3 regions of the Desulfomicrobium macestii genome follow, and region 2 is predicted to be linked to each of the others. Evidence: predicted binding sites of a transcription regulator. Region 2 holds the regulator's gene; each other region holds the start of a gene.

What was found. Region 2 encodes sigma-54, which starts transcription at its own class of promoters, with help from an activator protein. Its sites were predicted from a motif close to CTGGCACGGNNNNTGCTT; they were not measured.
Region 1: a site for sigma-54 is predicted at 848-865, ahead of modB (molybdate ABC transporter permease subunit). Genes of this name have one in related genera too.
Region 3: a site for sigma-54 is predicted at 1,049-1,066, ahead of nifJ (pyruvate:ferredoxin (flavodoxin) oxidoreductase). Genes of this name have one in related genera too.

The regions. Positions count from the first base shown of each region.
Region 1 covers NZ_JADBGG010000019.1:5,354-7,620, forward strand. The annotation lists gene H4684_RS12525 (KilA-N domain-containing protein) at 1-65, opposite strand, end outside; gene H4684_RS12530 (hypothetical protein) at 62-277, opposite strand; gene modB (molybdate ABC transporter permease subunit) at 925-1,596, shown strand; gene H4684_RS12540 (ABC transporter ATP-binding protein) at 1,644-2,267, shown strand, end outside.
Region 2 covers NZ_JADBGG010000026.1:42,949-45,215, reverse strand. The annotation lists gene lptB (LPS export ABC transporter ATP-binding protein) at 1-126, shown strand, start outside; gene rpoN (RNA polymerase factor sigma-54) at 233-1,660, shown strand; gene hpf (ribosome hibernation-promoting factor, HPF/YfiA family) at 1,731-2,267, shown strand, end outside.
Region 3 covers NZ_JADBGG010000008.1:32,058-34,324, forward strand. The annotation lists gene nifJ (pyruvate:ferredoxin (flavodoxin) oxidoreductase) at 1-976, opposite strand, end outside; gene H4684_RS06880 (hypothetical protein) at 1,822-2,025, shown strand; gene H4684_RS06885 (sigma-54-dependent transcriptional regulator) at 2,022-2,267, opposite strand, start outside.

The sequences.
Region 1 (2,267 bases), on a different contig from region 2:
CGACGAATCACGGTGATCTTGGTGCCCCGGACGTTGATTGTGGTGTCGGAGGTTTTCTTCTTCATTCCTTGGAACCCAAGTGTCCGAGAACACCCATCAGGGCCTCGTCAGTATGCCTGGCCGCCAGTTCAACGGCGTTTGAAACATGGTGCAGCACCAGCAAGAATGCTTCAGTATCCCCGTCTTCCAGACATGCATTGAGCATTCCCGCCGCCAAAGCGGGATCTTCCCGGTACATTCTGATGGCCACTTCATCAAAAGGCTTTGTAGCTCTCATTTCTTCCTCCGTTTATAGTCGGCCCTGTATTCCCTGGCCCGCTGATTTCGTGGCAAAAGGCTTCCCTCACGAGTCAAAACGCGCACCCTTTATCCACGGATTCCCGCAGGCACGGCATCCGTGACATTCCGTTGCATGGAGCGACTGGCGACCGCGATATTCATCTTCCACCTCCTCTGGCCAAAATTGCTCCGGTGAGCCGGAATGAAGTCCTGGATTTAATGAAGAAGCAAAGATATGGACATACGGCGCATCGTGTACCGCTGCGACACTGAAGCTACGAAGTTTGCGGTATGCGCAGGGCTGAAGTATGGGATACTTTGGAAGAGAATGACGCGGCATTGCAAAAATATTCGAAAATGCTCGATATCTGCAATCACAATATCTACGTTTATGTATCCTGCTGCAAATATGTAGCAATCCACATCGTATTCCGTCCAAAAATGAGCGGATATCATCGCATATCCCGGTCACGCTTTTCCGTGCTACCGTGACCGCCTTGTGGCCAACGGGCCGGAAAGCTAATGAATCCTATAGACTGATCAAGCGGCGCCGGGGACAACTCACCTGTCGGCCCGGTTGTTGCTTCAGAGCCGGCAAGCACCCACGGCGGAACACCGCCCAACCCTCGCCAACGGAACATGCGAATGGACATGACCTTTCTCTTCCCGGTGCAGCTCAGCCTGCGCGTGGCGGCTCTGGCCACCCTCACATCCCTGGTCTTCGGGGTGCTCTTGGGCTGGGTCTTCCACCGCTACCGTTTTCCGGGCAAGGAACTGCTCGATTCCATCCTGAGCCTGCCCATGGTGCTGCCGCCCACGGTGCTCGGCTATTACCTCATCGTGCTGCTCGGCCGGAACGGTTTCGTCGGGCGCTGGCTGGAATCGACTTTCGGCGTGACGCTGATCTTCACCTGGCAGGGCGCGGTGATCGCCGCCGCCGTGGTTTCCTTTCCGCTCATCTTCAAATCCTCCCGAGCCGCCCTTGGCGGCGTGGAACGCAAGTACGAGGACGCGGCCCGGACCATGGGATACCCTGAATGGCGCGTTTTCCTGCGCGTTTGCCTGCCGCTGGCCGCGCGCGGCATTCTGGCCGGGACCATGCTCGCCTTCGCCCGGGCCATGGGCGAGTTCGGAGCCACTCTCATGATCGCGGGCAACCTGCCCGGCCGCACCCAGACCCTGTCCCTGGCCGTGTACAGCGCCACCCAGGCAGGTCACGACGACCTGGCCGCGCAGCTCGTGCTGCTCATTTCCGTGCTCTGCACCCTCATCCTCTGGGTTTCGGGGCGGCTCCTGACACCACGATGGCAGGCCTGACCATGTTCGTGATCAGCCGCACCGCAAGCTCCCATCCCGAGGCATCCATGCACCCACGGACCGCACCGCAAGCAACGGCCCGGACCATCTCCTGCGACATCGACACGCGCGTGACCGCTCCCGGCGCCGAGTTTCGCCTGCGGGCCCGCTTCGAGGCGCCCGGACGACGCATCGCCCTCTTCGGCCCCTCGGGTTCCGGCAAGAGCCTGACCCTCATGGCCCTGGCCGGACTGCTGCGGCCCCAGCGCGGCCGCATCGAGGTCTGCGGCCGCACCTTCCTCGACACCGCCTCCGGCGTGAACGTCCCGGCCCGCAAGCGCAACATCGGCATGCTCTTTCAGGATTACGCCCTCTTCCCGCACCTGACCGTGCGCGACAACGTGTCCTTTGGCCTCAAGCCCATTTTCGGCCCCCTGAAGGCGGCGCACCGCGAGCGCGTGGACGAACTGCTGGAACTGTGCGGCCTGACGGCCCTGGAAGGCCGACGCCCCGCCCAGATCTCCGGCGGCCAGCGCCAGCGCACGGCCCTGGCCAGGGCCCTGGCTCCAAGCCCCGACCTGCTCCTGCTGGACGAACCCTTCACCGCGCTCGACCAACCCCTGCGCGAACGGATGCGCGCCGAACTCTTCGACATCCTGGAGCGATTCGACATCCCCATGGTCATGGTCAGC
Region 2 (2,267 bases):
CTCCAGATCTGCGACCGTGCATACCTTGTCCACGACGGCCGCATCATCCTGAACGGCAGCCCGGAAGAGATCGTCGCCGACCCGGGCGCGCGCAAGGTTTACCTCGGTGAAGGATTCAGCCTCTAGCGGACACGATTTTCCAAGGATTGCCAGGGCCTAAGCTTTATGGCAGATTCGTTACTGGGTAGTTTTTTAGCCTGCAATCCTCTGACACGGTGAAACCAAATCAATTATGGGCCTTGAACTCCGACAAAACCTCAAGCTGACGCAGCAGCTAGTCATGACACCGCAGCTGCAGCAGGCCATCAAGCTGCTTCAGCTCTCCAGATTCGAGCTTCTCGAAGCCGTTCAGCAGGAGCTGCTTGAGAACCCCATGCTTGAGGAGGGGGTCAAGGAAATTTCCGAGGAGCACGAAATCCAGGCTCCGGCCGAAACACGCCCGGAAGTCTCCTACGAAGACGCGGAACTGATGCGCAACGCGGACTGGGAAAACTACCTCGGCGATTTTTCAAGCACCGCCAAGCAAGTGCAGTTCAAGGAGACCGAGGCCCTGGAGGAGATGATGTCCTACGAGGCCAGGCTCTCGGGCAAGCCCTCCCTGGACGGTCATCTGCTGTGGCAGCTGTGTCTGTCCAACATCACCGAAGAAGAGGAGATGATCGGCGAGGCCATCATCGGCAACCTCGATTCCCAGGGCTACCTGATGAGCACCGCCGAGGACATCGCCTCCGAGACGCTCTCTCCCCTGGCCCTGGTGGAGTCCATGCTGCATCGTCTGCAGCGCTTCGATCCCGTGGGCGTGGCCGCGCGGTCTCCTCGGGAATGCCTGCTCATCCAGCTGGAAATGCTGGGCCAGGACGATCCCATCCTGCTTTCCCTGGTAGGGGATCATCTCGAAGACATCGAGAAGCGCCGCTACAAACCGCTCCTGCGCAAGTTCAAGATCCAGATGGAGGACCTCAAGGCCTATCTGGACATAATCCAGTCCCTGGACCCCATGCCGGGCGCCAGTTACGGCAGCGAGAGCACCATATATGTCAGCCCCGATGTCTTCGTGTACGAATACGAAGGGGATTTCGTCATCGTCATGAACGACGACGGCCTGCCGAAGCTGCAGCTGAGCCCCTACTACATGGACGACATGCACCTCGCGGTCAAAGGCCCGGACCGTGAATACCTGCATGACAAGATGCGCTCTGCCATGTGGCTCATGAAGAGCTTGCACCAAAGGCAAAGAACATTATACAAAGTGGTTGAAAGCATTGTCAGGTTTCAGCGGGGGTTTTTCGAACACGGCGTGACCAAGCTCAAACCGCTCATCCTCAAGGATGTGGCCGACGACATTGAAATGCACGAATCCACGGTCAGCCGGATCACCACGAACAAATACGTGGCCACCCCGCACGGCATCGTGGAACTGAAATTTTTCTTCAATTCCGCGCTGGAAATGGATGATGGAACTCAGGTCGGATCCGAATCGGTCAAGGCCATCATCAAGAAAATGGTCAGCGAGGAAGACCCGAAGCACCCCTACAGCGACGAAAAAATCGCCGCGGTGCTGAAAGAACGGCTGGACGTGAACATCGCCCGGCGAACAGTGGCCAAATATCGCGCAGTGCTGGGGATCGATTCCTCATCCAAGCGCAAACAGGTTTTTTGACATCCCGCCCTTTGGGCCGCCCCTTCCGGACGGCAAAAAGGGCTGACCCTCAACAATCGAGGAGGCTTCCATGAGGATTACCTTCAATTTCAAAAACTTCGATCCTTCCGACCATCTGCGCAAATACGCCAAAGACCGCTTCGGCAAGCTCGCCAAATTCACGGCCGGCACCCCCGACGCTGAACTGCAGGTCAATCTCGAAGTGGAGAAATTCCGGCATATCGCCGATATAGTGCTGACGGGGAAGAACGTACATATCTCCGCCCGCGAAGACAGCGAGGACATGTACTCCACCGTCGACCTCGTCTGGGACAAGCTTGAGGCCCAGATGCGCAAGGTCCGCGACAAGGACAAGAGCCGACGCAAAGGCGGCAGCGACAGCACCCGCATGGACGCCGGGAGTTTCGAGGACGACGCGGATGCAAAGCGCAAGCCGGTCATCCAAAAGACCGACGACTTCTCGCCCAAGCCCATGATCGTTGAAGAAGCCGCGCTGCAGCTTGAAAGCACGGACAACGAATTCCTCGTGTTCCTCAACGCCGAAAGCGAAAGGATCAATGTCATTTACCGACGCAAAACCGGCGACTTCGGTTTGATCGACCCCGGG
Region 3 (2,267 bases), on a different contig from region 2:
CGGTGATGACGGAAGCCGTGGCAGGCAGAACCTGCAGGAAGTACTCAGGCAGGAACGGACGATACAGGCGGACCTTGACCAAGCCGACCTTCTCGCCCTTGGCCAGGAGGTGGCGCACCACTTCCTCGATGGTTTCACAGGAAGAACCCATGGCCACGATGACGCGCTCGGCCTGAGGATGACCGACGTAGTCGAAAGGCTTGTAGGAACGACCGGTGATGGACGTGACCTTCTTCATCTGCTCCACCACGATGGAAGAGAGTTGATCGTAGTAGACATTGGAAGCTTCGCGGCCCTGATAATAAATGTCGGGATTCTGGGCGGTGCCGCGAATGGACGGATTGGCCGGGCTCATGGCGCGTTCACGGAATTCGGCGATGGCCTCGTGATTGACGACCTTCTTGATGTCTTCGTAGTCGATGACTTCGATCTTCTGAATTTCGTGGGAAGAGCGGAAGCCGTCGAAGAAGTGCAGGAAGGGGATGCTCGATTCAATGGAGGACAGATGCGCGACTAGGGCCAGATCCATGCATTCCTGCACGGAACTGGAAGCCAGCATGGCGAAGCCGGTCTGGCGACAGGCCATGACGTCCTGATGATCGCCGAAGATGGACAGGGCATGCGCGGCAACGGCGCGTGCGCTGACATGGAAGACGCCGGGAAGCAATTCACCGGAAATCTTGTACATGTTCGGGATCATGAGCAAAAGGCCCTGGGAACAGGTAAAGGTGGAGGTCAGCGCGCCACCGGCCAGGGAACCGTGCACAGCACCGGCAGCGCCAGCTTCGGACTGCATCTGGCGAACCATGACCTTCTGATCAAATATATTGAGGCGCCCTTGCGCGGCCCACTCATCAGCGATCTCGCCCATGGTGGAGGAAGGGGTGATCGGATAAATTGCCGCCGTATCGCTCATCGCATAGGCGATATGAGTGACTGCGGTATTTCCATCCATGGTTTTCATATTTTTTGCCATGTATCTTCTCCTAAAAGCCAAGTTGTTGTTTTCAAGCGATATCGCAACTTTTCTCGTGCTTCCGTTCGCTTTAAACAAGTTTTGTGCCACATAACCAAAACCACCTAACCAACTGAAATAAAAAAAACTTATGAGACAGTGATCGTATTTGTCATAGCCCCCCTTCCGGTTTGTCTGAAAAAAAAGACAATAAATATTTTTCCCTGGAAATAGCACGTTAGTTCGGGAATGCAAACATACAACTTCAATCCGGTTAACGCGCTTAATTGGCTGGTTAATGGTCAAAAAAGGGATTTTGGGCAGGTGTCCGTTTTTTCGGACAAACCTTTCGACAAAATCCCCTAATCAGTTCCGACAAAGGAAAATTGACGCTCAATCCCAAAAATTCCCACACCTGCCGGGCCCCCTCGGACGAACCGTTACCAGGATCGGGGCCATGCCGCTGTCCGATTTTCCGGACTCGAATTGATCCCGCCAGTGTAATACAATTTGGTTGACTAAACAACCATTTTTCTTCAGTCTCGCTTCAGACTCGTCCTGCGGGACCATGAACAGGCACATCCCATGGACCTGCGGAAGTTTCAAATTTGGAAGAATCGTATCATCCTGACGCGACCGGTGTTTCAAATTTGCACAAAAATTCTCATGAAATATTGAGCCCAAGAAGCGAAAGCAAAAAATAACATCTGCGGCAACATCCTGAAAAAGCGGATTTATTTGGATGCCGTGAAAGAATGAAACACGATACGGCAAAGTCGTTGGCAGCAATTTTGCACAAAAAATGAAACAGGCAGCTTGCCAGGAAGGCAAAAACTGCTTTATATATGGTTATCTGGAGGTTTAACATGAAAGGAAAAAGCATAACGAAAAATGGCGTGATTCGAGGATTGTCGCAAAACGAAACGATGCAGCTGTCACAACTGCTGACCCCGATGCAAAAGCAGCGCATCAACGACGGCGACAGTGTCCTGGTCAAGACGGAATATATCGTTGATTCCTGGAAAGAATACTGGCTCGGAAAAGAGCAGGACGAAGAACAGGATTACTAGGCTTCGATATCGTGCTTTTTGAGCATGGCATAAAGGTGCGACCGTGAAAGCCCCGAGACTGCCAGCATCTTCTGAATATCCTTGCCGTGGCTGCCCACGAGCCTGAGCAGATATTCCCTTTCTTTGGACGTTTTGAAGTCCTTCAATGTGGGCAGGGCCTCCTCCACTTCCTCCAACGCTTCCTCCGGCCCCGCTTCCCCATCCGCTCTTCCCTTGCCCAATTTGGTCTTGGCGACCCGAAT